Regions from separate parts of the Exiguobacterium sp. U13-1 genome, predicted to be linked through region 4. Evidence: riboswitches for the same ligand, from Rfam matches in the RefSeq annotation. Region 4 holds a riboswitch; each other region holds the start of a gene.
The links. Region 4 has a riboswitch for thiamine pyrophosphate ahead of thiD (bifunctional hydroxymethylpyrimidine kinase/phosphomethylpyrimidine kinase). Riboswitches for the same ligand answer to the same signal wherever they lie in the genome.
Positions count from the first base shown of each region.

Region 1: linked by a shared signal. The riboswitch ahead of ESP131_RS10765 (ECF transporter S component) and the one ahead of thiD (bifunctional hydroxymethylpyrimidine kinase/phosphomethylpyrimidine kinase) in region 4 are both predicted to bind thiamine pyrophosphate.
Region 2: linked by a shared signal. The riboswitch ahead of thiT (energy-coupled thiamine transporter ThiT) and the one ahead of thiD (bifunctional hydroxymethylpyrimidine kinase/phosphomethylpyrimidine kinase) in region 4 are both predicted to bind thiamine pyrophosphate.
Region 3: linked by a shared signal. The riboswitch ahead of ESP131_RS08555 (thiamine phosphate synthase) and the one ahead of thiD (bifunctional hydroxymethylpyrimidine kinase/phosphomethylpyrimidine kinase) in region 4 are both predicted to bind thiamine pyrophosphate.

Region 1 is NZ_CP015731.1:2,072,834-2,078,513, forward strand. Features, by position in the region: gene ESP131_RS10755 (GNAT family N-acetyltransferase) at 1-1,316, shown strand, start outside; gene ESP131_RS10760 (50S ribosomal protein L25/general stress protein Ctc) at 1,609-2,292, shown strand; TPP riboswitch at 2,388-2,487, shown strand; gene ESP131_RS10765 (ECF transporter S component) at 2,587-3,159, shown strand; gene ESP131_RS10770 (ABC transporter ATP-binding protein) at 3,156-4,685, shown strand; gene ESP131_RS10775 (energy-coupling factor transporter transmembrane component T family protein) at 4,657-5,379, shown strand; gene ESP131_RS10780 (NAD(P)/FAD-dependent oxidoreductase) at 5,435-5,680, shown strand, end outside.
Region 2 is NZ_CP015731.1:2,470,006-2,475,685, forward strand. Features, by position in the region: gene rpmB (50S ribosomal protein L28) at 63-251, shown strand; gene ESP131_RS12940 (amino acid permease) at 392-1,795, shown strand; gene ESP131_RS12945 (thiamine diphosphokinase) at 1,850-2,452, opposite strand; gene thiT (energy-coupled thiamine transporter ThiT) at 2,454-3,014, opposite strand; TPP riboswitch at 3,076-3,185, opposite strand; gene rpe (ribulose-phosphate 3-epimerase) at 3,208-3,864, opposite strand; gene rsgA (ribosome small subunit-dependent GTPase A) at 3,867-4,772, opposite strand; gene pknB (Stk1 family PASTA domain-containing Ser/Thr kinase) at 4,798-5,680, opposite strand, start outside.
Region 3 is NZ_CP015731.1:1,683,673-1,689,352, reverse strand. Features, by position in the region: gene ESP131_RS08575 (ThiF family adenylyltransferase) at 44-1,051, opposite strand; gene ESP131_RS08570 (thiazole synthase) at 1,048-1,812, opposite strand; gene thiS (sulfur carrier protein ThiS) at 1,815-2,015, opposite strand; gene ESP131_RS08560 (FAD-dependent oxidoreductase) at 2,012-2,956, opposite strand; gene ESP131_RS08555 (thiamine phosphate synthase) at 2,953-3,546, opposite strand; TPP riboswitch at 3,629-3,731, opposite strand; gene nagZ (beta-N-acetylhexosaminidase) at 3,788-5,008, opposite strand; gene ESP131_RS08545 (OsmC family protein) at 5,005-5,430, opposite strand; gene ESP131_RS08540 (MFS transporter) at 5,621-5,680, shown strand, end outside.
Region 4 is NZ_CP015731.1:1,033,160-1,038,839, forward strand. Features, by position in the region: gene ESP131_RS05270 (murein hydrolase activator EnvC family protein) at 1-814, shown strand, start outside; gene ESP131_RS05275 (murein hydrolase activator EnvC family protein) at 1,017-2,294, shown strand; TPP riboswitch at 2,358-2,468, shown strand; gene thiD (bifunctional hydroxymethylpyrimidine kinase/phosphomethylpyrimidine kinase) at 2,584-3,387, shown strand; gene thiM (hydroxyethylthiazole kinase) at 3,368-4,135, shown strand; gene thiE (thiamine phosphate synthase) at 4,125-4,763, shown strand; gene ESP131_RS05295 (hypothetical protein) at 4,775-5,218, shown strand; gene ESP131_RS05300 (ArsR/SmtB family transcription factor) at 5,274-5,642, shown strand.

The DNA of each region.
Region 1 (5,680 bases), 1.0 Mb from region 4:
ATGAGACACTGACGGACCCAGTGGAAATCCGCTTACTCAGCGTTCGTCCCGAATACCGCAATAGTCGTACGTTCATGCAATTGATGCGCTTTTTGATGGTCTACTTGGAACGGGAGACGATTGATCATGTCTATATCAGTGGTACGACACGGGAAGCTAAACTATATGCGCGGTTCGGCTTCACACCAATCGCAGCAACGCTTGGTAGTGGCGATGCCCAGTTCGTACCGATGTTGTTGTCTCGCGCAACATACGAACGGTCCGTCATCGCGGATGTCTTACGTCCCCTGCATTTCCTAGCCGGTCCGGTCGAAGTCGCTCCGACGGTCCGTCAAGCGGCGCAACAAGCACCGCGTCCACATCGGACGGCATCGATGCGTCAGCTCGATCAAGATTTACGGGACCGAATGTGTCAGTTGCTGGATTTGCCACATGTCTCGATGGCTGTCGGCAGTGGTACGCTCGCGAACGATATCGTCGCACAACAACTCAGTGGACATGGATTGATCCTAAACGGTGGCGAGTTCGGTCAACGCTTGATCGATCACGCGGCACGAGCAGGAAAGTCATTTGATATCCACCTGCTTCCGTCCGGTCACCCGATCGACTTAGAACAACTCGCAAGCCAACTGCATCAAACGGAGTACGACTGGATTTGGTTGACGCATTGTGAGACGTCTACGGGCGTTCTCTACGATCTCGATGCGGTAAAAGCGCTATTAGATCAACGAACCGCACTCATCGTCGATGCGATCAGCGCCGTCGGGACCGGACGTTTCTCATACGCTGGCTGCAGATTCGTCACGACCGTCTCCGGAAAGGCGATTGGTGGGTTACCGGGTCTTGCGTTCATCGGGCATACGTCCAGCGTATTGCCTTCCTCCCGGATTCCACGTTATCTGGATCTCGGTCTATATGCGGAAGGGGTTGCTTTTTCCGGTTCCTCAAATCTGTTGCTGGCTTGTCAGGCAGCGCTGGATGCCATTGATCTCGATCAAGCAGCCATCAAGATGACCTATCTCGAACAAGCCGTTCGCGCTACTGGTTTCAACCTTCTTGCGACTCAAAAAGCGCAAGCGCCGGGAATTCTGACGATCGTTCATCCGTCGGCAACCGCTTTAGGAGACGCTCTTCGGATTCAGGGCTATCACGTCCAGTATGAAAGCGACTATCTCGTCCGTAATCAATGGCTCCAAATTTCAACGATGGGACAGACGACGATGCGGCACGTTGAACGTCTCGTCCGTGTATTGGTTCGTGAAAACCAACGCATCACCATAAAAAATGAAAAAAATGAAAGACCTCTCAACCCTTGACTTCAAGCGGTTTGGAGGTCTTTCGACTTTAAAAAATAAAAATTAGAGGTTTAAGGATTTAAAAAATAGGGGTATAAACTCACTAGCACCGCATCAAACCGGTGACTTATTCACACATGTTTCTCAATATCAGCGTAATGACCTGGGAGAGAAATGCAAAGTCACGAAAGCGTCAGGCTCAATGCGAGTCTGGAACCGATTGTCTTAGCATGTTTCATATTGTTCAGGACTTGTCCTGCTCCTACATTCATTACCTTTTGAGGGCTATACCAAATTCAAGGGGGAAATGAACATGTCAGTTAAATTAACAGTCGAAAAACGCGAGGTACGTCCACGCTCACTCCGTAAACAATTACGTCATGAAGGAAAAGCTCTTGGTGTCGTGTATGGTTACAAAGTGGAAAGTACACCAATCGCATTCGAAGAAAAAGAATTGCTTAAAATCGTTCGAGAAAACGGTGAGAACGTCTTGATTTCACTTAAACTCGATGGTAAAAATATTAACGTCTTGATCAACCGTCGTGATATGGATGTCTTCACACCAACCGTCGATCACGTTGAATTCATCGCCGTTAAAATGGATGAAGAGACAGAAGTAGAAGCAGACGTCGTACTCGTCGGCGAGGCAGCTGGCGCTAAAGTCGGCGGATTCCTGTCACAGACACTCTTTAAAGTAACAGTCGCAGCGACACCAGATAAATTACCAGAGAATGTCGAAGTCGACGTCACGAATCTCGAAATCGGCGATTCGATCTCTGTTGCTGATCTTCCGGAACAAAAAGATTTCCGTATCGTCACAGAAGGCGACATTCAAGTCGCAGCTGTCGTCGAATCAACGCTTGAACAAGAGCTTGAGGAAATCGAAGAAGCAGAAGCTGAAGCACAAGCACAAGCGGAAGCTGGCGAAGACAACGAAGCGGAAGCTACGGAAGAGTCTTCAGAAGAAGCAAAAGAAGAGAACGAAGATAACAAATAAGTCGTTTATCGATACGCCCTTCGTGGCGTATCGTTTTTTTGTGTCTTGACAATAGACAGAAGATTGCCTAAAGTGAACAGCGTATCATCTATTACCATATCCACTAGGGGAGCCCATTTGGCTGAGACGATTCACTTCGGACCCTTCGAACCTGATCTAGTTCATACTAGCGTAGGAAAGTGGAGCGATCACATCCAATGACTCCTGCTGCGCGCAGTTTTTCTGAGGACCGCTCTCTTTTTTACGGAGGGCGGTCTTTTTGGCGTCTCCCCCATTCTAAGGAGGACGAACACGATGCAACACTGGAAAATGAAAGAAATCATGGTCATGATGATGCTCGCCGTCGCTTGCGGGGTCATCTATCTCGGTTGGTCAACACTCTGGTTACCGATGTCTGCAATCTTCGGGCCAGTCGGTGCCAACTGGATGTTTGGGATCTGGATCATCGCAAGCCCGCTCGTCGCAGCAATCATTCAAAAACCAGGTGCTGCCCTCATCGCGGAAATCGTCGCGGCAGCCGTCGAGCTGTTCACGGGTAGTCACTTTGGCTTATCGGCTCTACTGATCGGGGTCTGCCAAGGACTTGGTGCGGAACTCGTCTTTGCGATGACGCGTTATCGCCGTTATGACACCTGGACATTGATGTTATCGGGTGTTGGAGCCGCGATTGGTAGCATTGTCTACAGTCTGATCGCGAACGGATTCGGTTACTACACGACGACGACGTTGCTTGCGACAACAGGTTTACAATTGATTAGTGGTGCATTACTCGGCGGCTTGCTTGCAGCGATTCTCGTCCGTCGCCTTGTTGCGACCGGTGTCTTGAACGGGTTTGCGGCCGGACGTGCGAAACGGGAAGTCGCATGATTACTGTCGACGACCTCAGCATCCGCTATCCGGGTCAGATGAAATCGGTGCTCGATCATGTATCGCTGACGATCGAACAAGGAACGACCCTTTTGCTTGGACGCAGTGGGAGTGGCAAGACGACACTGCTTCATGCCCTAGCCGGACTGACACCGGAGACGATTGAAGTCGAACAGACTGGTACCGTTACCCGGTCCGGTTCGGTCGGAGTCTTATTTCAAAATCCAGAAGAACAGTTCTGCATGGAAACGATCGGACGCGAAATCGCTTTTAGTTTAGAAAACCGGTCGATTCCAAGTGCGGAGATGGAGGAACGAATTGAACGCTTACTCGCACTCGTCGGTCTCCCTCTCCCCTTCTCGACACCGATCGCGAGTCTATCCGGGGGGATGAAACAGCGCCTCGCGCTCGCCGTGGTCCTAGCGCTCGAGCCGACGATCTTATTACTCGATGAACCAACAGCCCAGATTGATCCAATCGGACAACACGAGCTGATGGCGCTGATCTTTCGGATTCAGAAAGAACACGATTTAACGATCGTCTTGATCGAGCACCAACTCGATGTCTGTTTACCGTACATCGACCAGATCGTCTTACTTGAGGACGGATCGATTACTGCGACGGCGCATCCGCAGGATTTGTTCCCGCAGGCTTATACAGAGCTTCAATCGAAAGGCATCGCTGTCCCTTCCTTGTATCCGTACACGTTAGAGACGTTACCCATAGATGGACCACAAGCAGCGCGACTTCACGTGCTTCCTCCAGTCGCTACAGCAGGCATTCCCTTGTTACACATCGCTGCATTATCGACGAAAGCACCTTACCCGCTGACCGATGCGACGTTTTCCTTAGAGACAGGAGAATGGGTGATGTTGCTCGGGGCAAACGGCTCCGGAAAAAGTACGTTACTTGCAACACTCGGTCGATTGCTTCCCCATCGTGGAACATATCGATTCCAGGAACGTCCGGCTCATCGTTACTCCCGGCGACGCTTTTATGAGCACGTCGGCTATGTCTTTCAACAACCGGATTTGCAGTTTCTCAAGCTGACAGTCGAAGCGGAAATCGACTGGAGTCACCGGGCAGCGACGAGTGATGAGCGCACGACGTTGCTCGAACGGCTGGAACTTACATCCGTCAAACAACAGTCACCACTTGCGCTTAGTACGGGTCAACAACGACGACTCAGCGTCGCGACGATGCTCGGGCAGACGAAGGATGTGTTACTGCTCGATGAACCGACGTTCGGACAAGACGGGTTGACGACGCGGCGTTTAATGGAGCAGTTGTTGACGGAGCAACAAAACGGAACGACACTCGTCATGGCAACGCATGATATGGAACTCGTCGCCCGGTACGCAAATCGTGTCCTCGTCATGGAGCAAGGGCGGATTGCTTTTGACGGGTGTCCGAACGAGTTGTTCGCTGACGTTCCGTTACTCGAACGCTGTCAGCTACAACGCCCACTTTCGTACCAATTCCAGGAGGTGAAACGCGATGCAGACGAACGCGTCATCGTTCGCTAAACTCAATCCTGTCATCAAAGGTAGCGGATTATTTTTGATCATGTTCGCTCTAATCGCAACGAATGACTGGGGCAAGACGTTGGTATTCCTAAGTTTTGCTATCGCTCTGCTACTCCTCTCCGGGTGGGGTCCTCGCGATTTCTTGAAACGACTCGCACCTTACAGTCTATTATTCTTATTGACGTTCTGGATGATGGCAGCCTTCGGCAAAGGAACGAATCCTCTATGGTCGTTTGGTTGGTTTCATGTCACATCGGAAAGTGTCATGCACGGCTGGTTACTTGCCTTACGGATGGCAACGTTCGTCTGCTTAAGTTTCGCTTTCGTCACGACGACCGATGCGACCCGGTTCGTGATGAGCTTGATTCACCAAGCAAAGGTATCGCCTCGCTTCGCGTACGGATTTCTTGCCGGGATCCGCTTTCTTCCACATTTGGTCGAAGAAGTCCGCGTCTTACGGCAAGTCCGGATGATTCGGAACGTTCACAGTCGCTTTCCTGGTGATGCGTTCCTATCAATCGGCTTACCGCTCTTCTCGCGATCGATTCAGCGGGCAGAACGGATGGCAATCGCTTTCGAAGCCCGTCATTTTTCAGCAGAACGGACATATTATGAAGTGCCAGTCGTTCAGCGCCAGGATGTTATCTATCTCATGGTCATCCTCCTGTTCATCAGTCTTGTTTTTTGGCTATGATTACCACCACCCGTATCCGGGTACATTCTAGCAAGACAGATTGAAGGAGAACGACATGAAACGAATCCTCTTGATTGGTGCAGGACACGCTCACCTGCATTGCATTACCAATGGACCAACAGAAGACGTCGAGTGGCTGATTTTAAATGCCTCGACGTACCAATATTACTCAGGCATGTACTCCGGACTTGCTGACGGAACGTACGATATCGATGAGATCCGTATCGACGTCGCCGCACTGTGTCGCGCCAATGATAAACAGTTCATCGAAGAGACCGTCATCAAAATCGACCCCGATGAA
Region 2 (5,680 bases), 1.4 Mb from region 4:
TGCTAAGATAGCAAAGTGTCTATTAGGACGAACGCAAAACAACATAAAAGGAGGCGGAACGCATGGCACGTAAATGCTACGTTACTGGGAAATCGCCAAAGTCGGGTAACAACCGTTCACACGCATTGAACAAAACAAAACGTACTTGGGGAGTCAACGTACAAAAAGTACGTATCCTCGTCGACGGTAAGCCGAAAAAGGTTTGGGTTTCAGCTCGAGCTCTTAAATCAGGTAAAGTCGAACGCGTATAAGGCGCAACCACCGGATGGGAATCTTCCCTTCCGGTTTTTTTATACCCTCATTTATTTTTCTCATAAACTAATTGTCGCTTTTATTGAAAACGCTTACAATAGGAACGTACTTTATTTTGTCAGAATTGGGGGAAGTCATCATGCAACTCAAACGAGAGATGACGAGTCGACACCTGTTCATGATCTCACTCGGGGGAATCATCGGGACAGGCTTATTTTTAGGGTCAGGATTAACGATTTCACAAGCAGGACCTCTCGGGGCGGTCCTCAGTTACATCGTGGGTGGGACCATCATGTATCTGACGATGTTATGTCTAGGGGAATTAGCGGTCTATATGCCGGTCTCGGGGTCCTTCCAGACCTATACGACCCGCTTCATTGGACCAGGAATTGGCTTTGCCGTCGGTTGGATTTATTGGCTCGGCTGGGCCGTGACGGTCGCACTCGAAATCACGGCAGCTGGCAGTTTGATGGACCGCTGGTTTCCGAATGTACCCGTCGTCGTCTGGTGTACCGTCTTTACGGTCTTACTGTTCGGTCTGAATGCCGTCTCAGCCAAAGCATTCGGTGAAGCCGAATTCTGGTTCTCGAGTTTGAAGGTCCTCGCGATCCTTTTCTTCATCATTCTAGGTGGCGCTGCTTGGTTCGGCTGGTTACCGATGGAAGCAGATCGTCCAACCTCGTTATTCGCGAACTTTACGGCAAGCGGTTGGTTTCCAAACGGGATTCTTGGCGTCTTGACGACGATGATTGCTGTCAACTTCGCCTTCCAAGGAACGGAATTGATCGGTGTTGCGGCTGGGGAGTCCGACACGCCAGAAAAATCGATTCCAAAAGCCATCCGCAATACAGTCTGGCGGACGTTCATCTTCTTCGTCTTATCGATTACGATCGTTGGTGCATTAATTCCGTATGAAACAGCTGGCGGAGTCAGCAGTCCGTTCATCATGGTCTTTGATGCGATCGGTATTCCGTACGCTGCTGATTTGATGAACATCGTCGTCTTGACGGCACTATTGTCCGTCGGAAACTCCGGATTATATGCGGCGACTCGGATGTTATGGGCAATGGCGCAAGAAGGGATGATTTCAAAGAAATTATCTTACGTCAATGCACATGGTGTGCCGATGCGGGCGTTGCTCTTTACGATGATGTTCGCGATGTTATCGCTTCTGACCGCATTTTTCGCAGAAGATACCGTCTTCATTTGGCTCTTGTCCTTAGCCGGACTCGGGGCTCAAGTCGGCTGGATTTCAATCTCTGCTTCTCAGCTTGCATTTCGTCGTCAGTTCGTCCGAAACGGACACGATGTATCCGAACTGAAATTCAAGACACCACTCTATCCGGTGTTACCACTGATTTCGTTGACACTTAACGTCGTCGTCCTCGTCAGTCTTGCGTTTCAAGCGGATCAACGAATCGCTCTATACATCGGTGTTCCTTTCTTCCTTGTCATGTGGGGAAGTTATCATCTCTTCGTCAAAGGAAAACATCTATCCGCTCAAAGCGACATCCGTGTCGCCCCTTCTCAACTCGAAGAATAATTTCATCTAAAAAGAGGCCGCGGAGTCATCCACGGCCTCTTTCCTATGATTGTGCTATTCCTTAAGCGTCCGCATCATCAATAGTTCTCCTTGATGGAGCTCTACCTTCGCTTCTGACGCACACCATTCATTACTGACGGTCAAGGAACCTCCGACCGGTACTGGATGTGCATCAAGTGGATATTTGACTCCGGATAAGCTTAAAGTCGATGGTACGAGTGGAATGAACGAAAGATAATGATAGCTCCCTGCTTCGACTGCATACGTTCCCTCAGCCAAGTATCGTACCTCTTCTCGTTTCGTCACGAGTCGTGCCTCTGGGTATCGCTTCAACAAATAGACATTTTGGACGGTCATGTCGAGCCGCCCACCTGTCGCCCCGATAATGAAGGTATCCTCAAACTGTTTCTTCTCTGAGACTGTACGAAGTGCCAGTTCGAGATCCGTTTCATCTTTCTCGGCCGGATGAACGATTGCCCCTTCTGGTACATAACCAAGCGAATCAAAATCACCAATCGTCAGGTCGCATGTCAGCCCAAACGATTCAATCGTCTGAACACCACCGTCGACACCGACGATAAAGTCACCTGGCTGACAAAACGTCCGTAAATCCGGCGCTTCTTCTCGCGGACCGGCACAGACGAGAATCGCCCGCATCTCAGACGCCTCGTGCCGAATAACGGAGTAAGCGTGGCGCAGTCGTAAATAGAATTCCTGCTACGATTCCACATAAGATGTACGAAGGAACCATATACGTTGCGTTATAGACAAAAGAGTACTCCACGACTGGACCTTTTGCATACTCGGCAAAAAAGACGATTCCACTGATGACATGACAGATATAACGGAGTCCTGCGCCTAATAACGTCGCAAGGAGAACGAACGCCATCAAGCTTTTCTTTTGTCCATTGCGCGCGGCTAGTCTGACTTGACGCGCGAACAGACCACTTAATCCGACGACACCATACGCAATCGTATAGTCAAGCATCGGTTGAACGATCGTCAAAACTTGTGGAGCGAACATCAATTGAATCGTACCGACAAGCGCTCCCGTGACGACCCCTCCGACGACACCGTGGCGAAATGCCATGACGAAGATCGGTAGCATCGCTAAGCTGATTGAGCCTCCTTGTGGCATTTTGAATGGAATCAGTAAATCAAAGACGACTCCGAGACTGGCGAAGATGGCAATTTCCATCATCATTTGTAACCGTTTCATGCTGTTTTTCCTCCTTCATTGTACGAGAGGACGCAAAAAGGCAGTACGACGAACGCCGTACTGCCTGCGTGCGCCACATCCCTACGTCCGTTTGAACGGAACAGGTTCGAAGGGTTAAAGTCTAAAAGACTCCTCTCAGCCGCTTTTCAAGCGACACCCCTTGCGGTCATCATATTTCGTTTTCTCGTTCTTATTATACGGCAGCCCCTTGACGAATGCTAGTGATCGCTTCCGCATAATCTGGTGCATTGTAGATTGCTGATCCTGCGACGAGAACGTTCGCACCGTTATCGATGCAAAGCTTTGCCGTTTCCGGATTGACGCCACCGTCAATCTCGATTTCAAATGTCAGACCACGATCTGCTTTCATTTGCGCGAGTGCTGCAAGTTTCGGCATGACACGCTCGATAAAGGCTTGTCCACCGAAGCCCGGATTGACCGTCATCAATAAAACCATATCGACATCCTCAAGGACGTGTTCAATCGTTGATAATGGCGTATGGGGATTCAAGACGACCCCTGCCTTTGCGCCCGCTGCTTTGATTTGTTGCAAGACACGATGGACATGATTCGTCGCTTCGACGTGGAACGTCACGATGTCCGCCCCTGCTTTGACGAAATCCTCGACGAAACGTTCTGGCTGGTCGATCATCAAATGGACATCGAGAATCATATCCGTCTTTTGACGTAAGCTGCTAAGCACAGGTAATCCAAATGAGATGTTCGGTACGAACTGACCGTCCATGACATCAAAATGGATATAGTCCGCGCCTGCTGCTTCGACTGCTTTAACATCGCGTTCGAGATTCGCAAAATCTGCTGATAAAATAGATGGTGCAATTTTAATCATCTTTAATACCTCCGGGCTCGATTCTTGATTTCGTCTATAAACATACCATAGTTCTCATAACGAGAGGACATGATTTCTTGGGCTTCGACGGCTTCCTTGACGGCACAACCGGGTTCATTCAAATGCAAGCAACCTCGGTATTTGCAATCATCTTGTACAGCCACGAATTCAGGGAAACTCCACCGTACATCCTCGATTTCCATATCATACGGAAAATCGAGGTTCGAGAAACCTGGCGTATCGGCAATCAATCCTTCGGCAAGCGGCATCAATGTGACGTGGCGAGTCGTATGACGTCCGCGTCCGAGTGATTTCGAGATGGCACTTGTTTCTAAATCAAGAGAGGGCTCCAGTGCATTGAGCAATGAACTTTTCCCGACACCGGATTGTCCGGCGAGAACGCTTGTTTTTCCAGCAAGTAACGGACGGACTTGCTCAATACCTGCCAACGTCTCACTTGATGTCTCGATGACCGTATACCCAATCTTCCGGTAAGCGGCAATCGCCTCTCGGACAGCCGGTCCTTTGACATCGTCCAGCAAATCCATCTTCGTCAATAGGATGACGGGTTGAATTTCCTTCGCTTCGATCAAAACGAGAAATCGGTCGAGCAAGTGCGCTGAAAAATCAGGTTCTGCCGCCGAGACGACGAGCAATGCCTGGTCGATATTCGCGACTGGAGGGCGTACTAAAAAGTTGTCCCGCTCCTTCACTTCGAGAATATATCCTGTCTCACTTTCGATATGAAGAACGACCTCGTCTCCGACGACTGGACTGATGCCGCGTTTTCGGAAATTCCCTCTTGCCCGTGAACGGACCTCTCCTTCTGGTGTCATGACATCATAAAAGCCACCCTGCAGACGTATGATCGTTCCTTCTCGATTCTCTTCGATGCGTTGTTCCGTCATCCTATGCACTCCTTTTTCATCACATTCATTGTGCGTCTTTTGCTTGATTGTACGTGATGGTTTTTGAACGATACACCGTATCGTCTTTATAGATCGTAATTTTTCCTTCTTCTCCTGGATCAATCGTCACCGGCACGTCGAATGTCTCATCTTGATCAATCGATTCCTCGATGACGGTCCGCTTCCCTTTCGCGTCTTCCGTCTCAATCCGTATGACTTGTTTCGGTGGTTCCTCGTCCTCGTTCTCGCTGACCGCATCATAGACGACCTTTTCAGGGAACGTTGCCGTCACCGTTTTTTCTTCCTCACCTTTTGAGATGAAGACGGTCACAGAGTCGTTTGGTTCGACTTGTGCCCCTGCTTGTGGGAATTGACGGATGACTTGATCGAGCTTGACATCACTCGAGAATTCTTGTTCAAACGTACCGTCGAGACCCATTTCATCGAGATACGCTTTCGCTTCATCACTCGATAAGTTCGTCAAGTCTTTCAATTCAAAGGATGACGTTCCTTCCGAGACAGTGATCGTAATCGTCTGTTCTTTTGCAATCACTTCCGTTCCAGCAGAGATCGATTGCCGGATAACATTACCTCGCGCAATTTCATCCGACTTTTCACGTTCGACCTCGACTTTTGCGAATCCAGCCTCTTTTAATGTTGCAATCGCCTCTTTTTCAGCGTCATCTGTCACATCTGGTACTTCGACCGGAGCACTACCTGTAGAGACGACCAAGTTGACCGTCGAACCCTTTTTGACTTGTGCATTTTCACGCGGTGTCTGACTAATGACATCGCCTTCATCGACTGTATCGCTATTTCGTTCTGTCGTCTCGACGACGAATCCAAGTTTCTCAAGCTTCGTTTCCGCATCGTCTCCATCTGTCTTGACGACAGATGGTACGGTGACC
Region 3 (5,680 bases), 650 kb from region 4:
AAAACATATATATTTAAAATTAGTTTTTAATGTTTTGTGAACGTTAGCCGAAATAGGCATGATAGAGCCGCTTCGCTTTGACGAGATCCGCCTCGCCATGAATCAGAACGCGTCCATCTCGGAAAGCAACCATCCGATGTTCGTCCGTCGTAAACGCCAGCAAATATGGATTATGAGCGGAAATCGCAGCGACCGGCTGGAGACGTTGTTTCAACTGTTCCAGATCCCGCTGTCCGTCTCCCCGGATTTGAATGGCATCCCGACCGCAGAGTGCCGTGAAACGAACCGTTTGATCCGATAAGTAAGGGTAGGACGGATCGATGCCGCACGACGGGCACTCCGTTTGCTTCAGTGACTGGACGTTAATTTGTTGAAACGTATTCGACCAGACATCAAACGCAAGCAAGCGCGTCCGCATGGCGTCCGTCTTTCTGCTCAACCACTTCAACGCTTCCGTCACCTGTAAGGAAGCGACCATCTGTACAGCTGGTCCGATGATTCCCGCTGTATCACACGTCTCCTGATCCCGCGGTAATTGATCGAGCAGACAATGCAGACACGGCGTCTCCCCGGGACGGACGGTAAACGTGATCCCATAACTGCCGACGCATCCACCGTAAATCCACGGAATCGAACGCATCAACGCCATGTCGTTCATCAGCAAACGAATATCGAAATTGTCCGTCGCGTCGATGATCAGATCGATATCATCGAGAAGCCACGTCAGCGCTGCCCGGTCGACGTCTAATACATACGCTTCGATCGTCACCGTCGAATTGATCGCTTCAAGCCGTGCTTTTGCGGCAATCGCTTTTGGCACGATGTGACGCGCATCTTCCTCGGTATAAAGCTGTTGTCGTTGTAGATTACTCCACTCGACATAGTCGCGGTCGACGATTCGGACGACACCGACACCGGCGCGGACGAGTTGCTCTGCCGACGCCGTTCCGAGCGCTCCCATGCCGATGATCAGTATCTTCGCTGATGCCAAGCGTGCTTGTCCCGCTTCCCCGATCGGTTGAAATCGAGTTTGCCGTGAGTAACGGTTCATCGAATCAATCCACTCGTTGGACTACTCGCGATCGCATACTGTTTCTTCTCGATACGTCCCGCTTCGTATCCGAAGCGCCCTGCTTCGACAGCTAGTCGCATGGCGTGCGCCATCTTGACCGGATCTTGAGCATGGGCGACAGCGGAGTTCAATAAGACACCATCCGCTCCTAGTTCCATCGCATAGGCGACGTCGGTCGGTGAGCCGATCCCGGCGTCGACGATGACCGGGACCGTCGTTTGTTCGATGATGAATCGTAGATGAAGTGGGTTGAGAATGCCTTGCCCGGAACCGATCGGTGACGCTGCCGGCATGATGGCGTGACAACCGAGTTCTTCGAGTCGCCGTGCAAGGACGACATCGTCCGACGTATACGGTAAGACGATGAAACCTTCTTTGAGTAATTCTTCAGAAGCCCGTAACGTCTCGATCGGATCAGGTAGTAACGTCTTGTCGCAACCGATCACTTCAACCTTGACCATGTCACACATACCGGATGCCCGCGCAAGCTTCGCAAGCCGAACAGCTTCTTCCGCCGTCTTCGCACCTGCCGTGTTCGGCAGTAAATCGTACTTCGCTAAATCAAGCGACTCCAAGAAATTCGCTTGTTGTTTGTCGAAGATATCGAGCCGACGGACGGCGAATGTCAAGATTTGTGAAGCAGACGCATCGATTGCTTCTTGCTGTACGGTAGCATCCGTATATTTCCCTGTTCCGAGTAACAAGCGTGATTCAAATGTCTTTTCTCCAATTTTCAGCATATTTATCCTCCTCCTACGAAATGAACGATTTCAAATGTGTCATTGTCCCGAACGACCGTCTGACCATACGCCACGCGATCGATGATTTGTCGATTCTGTTCGACGATGACGAACTTTTCCCCTAAGCCAAGTTGCGTGAGCATGTCCTCGATCGTTTCAATCTGATCGATCGTGTGGTCATTGCCGTTAATCGTAATGTTCATCGGACTTCCTCCTTCTGAATCAACCGTAATGTATTTACCAAGACTTCCGCTGTCGCCGGTGCGAGTAATATGCCATGCCGATGATGCCCCGTCGCTAGGAAGATCCGACGGGATGAATCGGCGACTCCGATATATGGCAAGCCGGACGCCGTTTGTGGTCGTACACCGGACCAGACTTCTTCGATGACCGCGTCACGAATCGGTGGATACAGTCGTTCTGCTGCTTGAAGCAATGACGTGACCCCTGCGACACTGACACCGACCGTCTCGTCGTGCGGCAGTTCGGTCGCACCGATCAAAATCCGACCGTCTGCTTTCGGAACGAGGTAGACGGCGTCGTCAAACAGGATCGAGCGTAACGGCTGACCCGCGAGACGAACTGCGAGACATTCCCCTTTGACCCCATATGTCGCAATCGAAATGCCGGCTGTATCGAGCAAGGCTTGCGAACCCCGTCCGGCAGCAACCGTCACCGTTCGTCCGGTCCACGTTCCCGCGTTCGACTCGATCCTGACGAAGTCATCGCTCTCTTCGATGCGTGTGACTTCCACCTGTTCTTCAATCGATATGCCACGTGCGTGTAAGGCATACATCAATGCAGTCGTCAGTCGTCGTGGATCGATTTGACCGACAGCTGGAAACAGATGCTCGCGTCCTTTACGCTTTAACAAAAATGGTTGTTCCCGGTATCCACAGTCGATGCCTGTCTCTCGCTCGAGACGACGTGCAAGCAACGGATACAGACGTCGACTTCGCGCGGCAAGTGCATGCAATTCCTCTCTCAGCTCGATGTCCGTCGCAAGCATTCCGGCAGCCGCGCGACTCGTTCCTTGTCCACCTGCTCCGCGTTCTAAGACGACGACGGATTCATTCTGACAGGCGAGACCGTAAGCAAGCGTCAAACCGATGACTCCACCGCCGATGATGATGTGATTCGTCATACCCGTACCCCCTGATAATGCTTGACGGCGGCGAGTGGATCCGATTGACCGAGAATACCCGATAAGACGGCGATTCCGGTTACACCGGTCGCTGCGATTTCAGGCATGCGTTCTGGTGTAATCCCACCGATCGCAATGACTGGTTTCGTCGTGAAGGTGACGACTTGCTTCAAGGCGTCAATACCTCGTGGTGGCACGTCCGGCTTCGACGCTGTCGGATAAATATGACCGTACAGCAGTCGGTCGGCTCCTTCCGCTTCAGCTGCCAGTGCCTCTGCTAATGAATGGACCGATTTCCCGATAACGAGATTCGGAAAATGACGTCGGACATCACGGACACGCAAGGACCGTCGCGTCAATTGCACACCGATGCCAGTGACATGGGCGACATCGACCCGATCATGAACGGTTAACTGATCCGGCGAATAACCGTGCGCAAGGAGCGCTTCAATCAGATCCAGTAATTCTGCCGCTGATAAGTTCGGTTCTCGTAGATGCAGCTGATCCGTATAAGGTTGAAGGGATTGAAAGGTCTTTAGTTCGTCAATCGGATGGATGGAGCCCGTCGAAATGAGATGTAAACGCATCATGTCCTTCCTTTCCATACGAAAAAGGACCACTCCCGATGTTGAAGGGAGTGGTCCGAAAATACGCTGAAGCGCTAAGGATATCTAAGGTTTCGAGCCACTTCCCTCCGCTAGTACGAACTAGATCAGGTTCAAAGGGTCCGGATACTTCCGTCTCAGTCTGCTGGGAGACTCCCCTAGTGTCTTTTCGTGTTTAATTGGCTTGCCCCATTAGTCTAGCATGAGTCGCTTTGCTTCGCTAGTCCTAGTTGAGCGCTTCCACTTGCTGAATCAGTTCCGATTTCGTTGGTCGCTGTTGCTCTTGGCTGTCGGCATACGTCTGCTTTAGCTTCAGGATGCGTATCACTTTGCCATCGAGCATCTCCGGCGTCAGCGTCTTTTCTTTGACGGCTTGCATCACTTCAGCATGAACCTTTGTGTAAGCACCTGCCTCTGAAAACATCGCCATATCAGCTCCGTTGACGAGCGACTGACGTGCCGCTTCCGCGAGACCATATTGTTTCGTGATCGCCCCCATGACGAGATCATCTGTGATGATGACACCGTTGAATCCGAGTTGCTGACGCAAGAGGTCAGTCAAGATCGGCTTTGAGAGCGAGGACGGATTCGTATCGTCATATGCGGGATAGAGAATATGGGCGACCATCACCATCTCGGCGCCCTCTTGAATCGCTTCTTGGAACGGTAACAGTTCCGTCCGCTTCAATTCTTCCTTTGATGCCGTCACTTTCGGTAGCCCGACATGGGAATCGACACTCGTATTGCCGTGACCGGGAAAATGTTTGACGACTGGAATCGTTCCCGTCTCCTGCATCCCGTGCATCAGGGCCGTACCAAGCGTCGCGACAGTATTCGGATCAGCACTTAACGCACGGTCGCCGATGATCGGATTGTTCGGATTACTGTTGACGTCAAGGACCGGCGCGAAGTCCATGTTGAAGCCATAAAAACGTGACAAATGTCCGAGCGTACGTCCGACGTCTTCCATTTTCGCATCATCTGCTCCTTGCGCCATCCGTTGACTCGTCGGTAGACGTAATCGTTGATCCGGTACCCGGCTGACGCGTCCGCCTTCTTCATCAATCCCGACGAACGCATACGGTTTTTGGTTCGTCTCTTGAATCGCACGCGTGAACGTCAAGAGTTGCTCTTCCGACGTGATGTTTCCGCCAAGCAGTAAGACCCCACCAATCGCATGCGTCTTTAACAGTTTCCGGTCATCTGCTGAAAGTTCCGTGCCGGCGACTCCGATGTAGAGCAGTTGATCGATCTTTTCTGACGTCGACATCGTTTTTAATTGTTGCTTTAGTTGTGCTTGTTGTCGATCTTCTTTCGTCGGTTCAGGTTTCGGTTTCTTTTCTTCTGTCGGTTGCTTCGTTTCTGATTGTGATGGTTTCGTTGGTTCCGTCGTCTCCTGTGCACACCCTGCAAGCAACAGGCAACCGATCAGTACGACTTTCTTCACAAAGGATCCTCGCTCCGCACACCATTGATCGAATAATAGACAGAAATCTCAGCATTCAGGGATTGCGAGACCGAACAATATTTATCCTTTGATAACGAGATGGCACGACGGACCTTATCTTCCGGGAGATCACCTTCAAGCCGGTAATGAATCGAGATCGACGTAAAACGTCGCGGATGATCCTCTGCCCGTTCTCCTTCGATATCCATTTCGAAATGGGTGATCGTCAAGCGCATCTTCTCTAAAATCGAGACGATATCAATTCCAGTACAGCCGGCAACGGCATGTAGCAAGAGTTCGGTCGGTCGTGGTGCTTGGTTTTCACCACCGTTTTCGGGTGCTGCGTCCATCGCAAGATGATGCCCTGATTCCGTCTGTCCACTAAACCCCATCTGTTTGTTCCATGTCACTGTCGCTTGCATCGTTTCCACTCCTTTATAATTAGTCTTCTTCTGTAGTATACGCAAAAAATAGCAAGCCTGGAAATTCACACGCTATTTCGAATAATGGTTCTTTTCCCGAAATCTCGCTTTGCGATACCCGACGAAATCGTTTCATGCTATCCTGTTACTCATAGTTTCGCGCGCAAGCGCTAGAATTGAGGAATCATCCATGTCACCTACTACTCGTTTAAGTCGACGCGATTGGCTCTTGATTGCTACGTTGTCGCTC
Region 4 (5,680 bases):
CTTAAAAGAACTTCGTAAGAAAAAAGAAAAGTTCGAAACACAATTGATGGATGCAAAAGAAGTCCAGCAAATTCTAATTGCGCAAGAAAAAGCGATTGCTGCTGAAAAAGCAGCGCGTGAACGTGAAGCTCGAATTGAAAAAGAACGTCAAGCTCAAGCGGCACGTGAAGCGAAAGCACGCGCAGAAGCTGAAGCAGCACAAGCAGCAGCACAAAAAGCAGCAGAAGAGCAAGCCGCTAAAGAAGCAGCAGCTCAGCAAGCAGCACAAGAGAAAGCAGCACAATCGGCAAAACCTTCTGGTTCGACGAAGCAATCGGCACCAAAACCATCTACACCAGCACCAGCTGCGCCTGCTCCAGCGCCGTCAGCACCAGCTGCACCAAAACCAGCACCATCATCAGGTGGTCTGTTCATTCATCCAACTGCCGGAACTGTTACACAAGGGTATGGTTCTGCAGGTGGAGAGAACGGATATACGTTCCATAACGGAATTGACTTTGGTGGTCCAGTCGGTACGCCGATCGTGGCAGCTGCAACAGGTACAGTCATTACAGCATCAGGTGGCGGACCTTACGGAAATCATGTCATGATCGCTCACCAATTGAACGGGAAGACATATACGACAGTATATGCTCACATGAGTTCACTCAATGCCCGTGCTGGTCAACGTGTCAGCCAAGGTCAACAAATTGGCGCGCTAGGTAGTACAGGAAATTCAACAGGACCACACCTACACTTCGAAATCCATGTCGGTGGGTATAGCTATAGTGCAACTGGTCCAGCTAACTCAGTCAATCCATTATCAATGCTTTAATCGTAAAAGAATCGTTGCGTATGCAACGTTCTTTTTTTTGTCATTTTCAAAAAACAAATCATATATTACAAAAAACCGTTTTCATTTGAAATGTAAATGAAATTTTTTTGAAACGATTACGGTGCTATAATCTATTTCAGATATGAGAGAAACTTGAATACTATAATAAAATATGAAAAAACATAAGTGAGGAAAACGATATATGCTAAAAAAACTAATTTCTACCATTGTTTTAGGAGCATTACTTATAACAGGAACGCAACCGATTGCAGCAGCGACAATTAAAGAAAAAAAGGCTGAAAATGCCGCTGAACAACGTAAACTTGAAAAAGCAATCAAAAAACAAGAAGCCAAAATCTCAAAAGAGCAACGTCAAATCAATCAAATTGACGCAGCAATCAATGAAAAGATTTTCCAAGTCTCCGAAAAAAATAAACAAATTGAACAGTTGAACGTTCGAATCGATGAGTTAAAGGCAGACATCGTCCGTTACGAAGAAATGTTACAGAAACAGGAAGAACTACTCGGTGATCGTTTGCGTGTTTTCCAAGAAAACGATGGAAACTCGATTAAATGGGAAGAAGTCATTTTCGGATCGAAAGATTTAGGTGATTTATTTAGCCGTGTCATGGCGGGGAAAAAAATCGCTGAGCAAGACGATAAAATGATTTCGGATTACATCGCTACGCAACAAAAATTAGCAGAAGCAAAACAAGCGCTCGTTGAGAAAAAAGCGGAGCAAATGCAGGAAAAGAAAGTATTGATTGAACAAAAGAAAGCGTTAAAGCTTCAAATGAAAGAACGTAGTGCTACGCTGAAGAAATTACGAAAAGGGAAGACGAAGTTCACGACAGAACTGTTAGACGCAAAAGAACTTCAAGCGACTCTCGAAGCGCAAGAACGTGCAATTGCGGCAGCAAAGGCAGCCGCTAAAGCAGCGGCTGAAAACGCAGCAGCGGAGAAAGCAGCAGCTGAAAAAGCCGCTAAAGCGAATGCTAAAGCAGCAAAACAAACAGGTAAGAGTTCGGAATCAACTGGTTCCGTTGCCCCGCCCGTTGTTTCGAGTGGAGGAAAATTCGTTCGACCGTCTTCTGGTGGAGTATCACAAGGATTCGGACCAGCAAGCGGTGCGAATGGTTACACGTTCCACAACGGTGTTGATTTCAGTGGTTCGGTCGGGTCTCCAATCGTCGCGGCAGCAGCTGGAACGGTCATCACAGCCTCAGGTGGTGGACCTTACGGCAATCATGTCATGATCTCTCACTTCCTAGATGGACAAGTGTACACGACCGTCTACGCACATATGAGTTCATTATCGGTTCGTGCAGGGCAAACGCTCTCTCAAGGTCAGCAAGTCGGGACACTTGGTAGTACAGGAAATTCAACAGGACCACACTTACATTTCGAACTACATGTCGGAGGCTATCAATACAGTGCTTCTTCTCCTCTAAATGCAGTCAATCCATTGGCATATCTGTAATCAAAACGGGCTTCGGCTCGTTTTTTTTTCTTCTCTATGCTACAGTTAAGGCGAAACGAATACTTGAGCAACTAGGGGAGCTGGAGGAATCCGGCTGAGAGGAAAACCAATCTGTTTTCGACCCTATTACCTGAACTGGATAATACCAGCGTAGGAAAGTTGAGCCGAACGGATACCGGAATGCGTGTATAACGCTTTCGTATAGCGTCGACTGCTTTTTTACAGCGGTCGGCGCTTTTTTTGTTGGTCACGACTCCCTTACATTGCTCGATGGGAAGGTGAAAAGAACATGAAACATGTACTGACGATTGCGGGATCCGACTCCGGTGGTGGAGCTGGGATTCAAGCAGATTTAAAAACATTTTCGGCTTTAGGCGTTTATGGAATGAGCGTACTGACAGCCGTCACAGCGCAAAATACGTTGGGAGTTCAAGCGGTGGAAGAGTTATCCCCAGAAATCGTAGATGCCCAGTTAACGTCGATTTTTTCAGACATTCGTGTCGATGCGATCAAAATCGGAATGGTCTCGAATGCGCAGACGATTCGTGTCATTGCTACACATCTCCGTAAACAAACAGTCCCTATTATATTAGATCCCGTCATGGTCGCTAAAGGCGGTCATGCCCTATTGCGGACGGAAGCTGAACAAGCATTGATTTCAGAACTTTTACCACTTGCGACTCTCGTCACACCGAATTTACCGGAAGCAGAGCGTTTAACAGGACGATCGGTCACCAATCTAGAGGAAATGCGACTGGCGATGCATCAATTGGCTACACAGACAGGTGCAGTATTGCTAAAAGGTGGACATCTCTCAGGAGCTGCGACGGATTTGTTGTTTGATGGGGAAGTGGAACACCACTTCACATCGGAACGATTAGACAATCAACATACTCATGGTACTGGTTGTACCTTATCCGCAGCGATTGCAGCGCGGATGGCGCTTGGAGAAGATTTACAAGATAGTGTACGACAGGCGAAAAACTATGTCACGGAGGCAATTCGTCATGGATTTGCTCTCGGACAAGGTATTGGACCGACACATCATTTTCATTCACTTTGGAGGGATACACATGTTTACGACCATTCTTGAACACAAACCACTCATTCACCATCTGACGAACACGGTTACGATCAACGACTGCGCAAACGTCACACTCGCTGTTGGAGCATCCCCCGTCATGGCAGAAGACATTCGTGAAGTAGAAGAGATGGTTAGACTCGCGCAAGCTCTTGTCTTAAACATTGGTACGATCGATGCAGACATGCAAGCAGCTCAACGACTCGCAGTCCGTGAAGCGGGACGTTTGAATGTCCCAATCGTTCTTGATCCCGTAGGAGCAGGAGCAACGACATTACGTACTGCTTTTTCCAAAGAACTCATTGATCTCGGGTGTACGGTCATTAAAGGAAATGCTTCTGAAATCAAGACGTTACTTGGGGAAGACGGACGAACTAAGGGAGTCGATGCTGCGGGAGATGCAATTATGGATCGAGAAAGTATTCACGTATTCGCTCGCAAACACAAATCTGTCCTCGTCGTGACAGGTCCGAACGACTACATTACGGATGGAACGCGCGAAATGGAATTACATGTAGGAACACCGCGTCTAGGAGACATCACGGGTACGGGCTGTATGACGGCCTCCTTGATTGCGAGCTTCCTCGGTGCAGGATATACGGCATTTGAGGCGGCTGTCCACGGGACATTTGTCATGGGAAAAGCAGGGGAACAAGCAGCCTCCGCACAAGGTCTTGGTGATTTTAAACGAGAGTTGTTCAATACCATCAGCCTTATGACGGAGCAAGACCTGGTGGAGGTGACAGAACGTGTCAATTGATTACTCCATCTATGCAGTGACGGATCGTCGGTACCATCCTGGAGTCGCGATCGATACGGTCGTTGAGGAAGCCATTTTAGGTGGTGCAACAATCGTGCAATTACGGGAAAAAACAGCGCAAGGAAAGGAATTCTTTGATCAGGCAGTTCGGTTGAAAACACTCACGGATCGCTATGATGTTCCTTTGATCATCAATGATCGGATTGATATCGCGTTACTCACCGGAGCTGGTTTGCATATCGGACAAGAAGACATTCCTTTAACCGCAGCACGTCGCCTTTTACCAGATGCTGTGATTGGCGTATCAGTAGCAACCGTTGCACAAGCGATTGAAGCAGAACGAGACGGAGCCTCTTATTTAGGGGTGGGTTCTCTATTTGCGACGTCATCCAAAGCGGACGCTGATTCCATGTCGCATACGATGCTTCAGGCGATTCGGGAAGCCGTACGATTACCTCTAATCGGTATTGGTGGAATCACAGCAACGAATGTCTCCTCTCTGCCCATCCCGCTGGAAGGGTATGCCGTCATCTCAGAGATTTTCGCTAAAGAAGATCGACAACTCGCTGCGCAGCAAATGACAGATGCTGTGCGAGAATGGCATCAATCACTTCAGAACAGGGTATAATCCGTTCAGAGGTGATTGTATTGAAATGGCAGACGATCCGTTTTCGCGGCTATTGGATTCGATATCGGTTAGAACCACAAATCATTCGAGTCGATAATCAGGGGATCTACCATCTAGGAAAAGTCTTATTTCCGCGTCCTAATCGTGTTTCCTATGAAATGGCCCTTTTATTGAAAGAAAAGTATGAAAGACGCTACAAACGTCCGTTGTATATTAAAACGAGCTCGATTGCGACGGAAATTTGGGGTCATACTCATTTAGATATTTATTACCGGGCACTTCTTCGTCTACCGATTCCGACGCGACTTCGTCAACGTTATACGAACCGATTAGAAAGCACGAAAATCATTGATATCGGCGTACGCGCTGTCGACCAAAATCGAATTGTCTGGGATATCGGAGATTACGTAGGAGGATGGTTCGTGTTTTGGCTCATTCGCAGACGAATGCGCTGAACTTGCAATGTCCCGTTTCTCGTGGTGCAATATAGGTAGAAACGAGGTGACAGACATGGACATTCCCCGTTGTGAAACGATTGCGATTGACGAACAGCGTGCGTCTGAAATCGGACGAATCGTGGATACGATTCCGACGCTTGAAATCGGAAAGCTATTTAAGATTCTTTCGGATGCGACACGACTGCGAATCGTTTATGCGTTGACGATCGAAGAAGAACTATGCGTTTGTGATGTCTCAGCCTCTGTCGACTGTTCGATCGCGACAGCGTCGCATCATCTTCGGTCTTTGTTGAAACAAGGACTCGTCAAGTTCCGAAAAGAAGGAAAAGTCGTCTATTATTCCTTAGATGATCATCATGTATCATCGCTTGTGCATATGGTGATGGAACATGTACAAGAGGGAAAAGCAATGCCTGAATAAATCTTTAGAATAAACGAAAAGCGCAGCCGAAGCTGCGC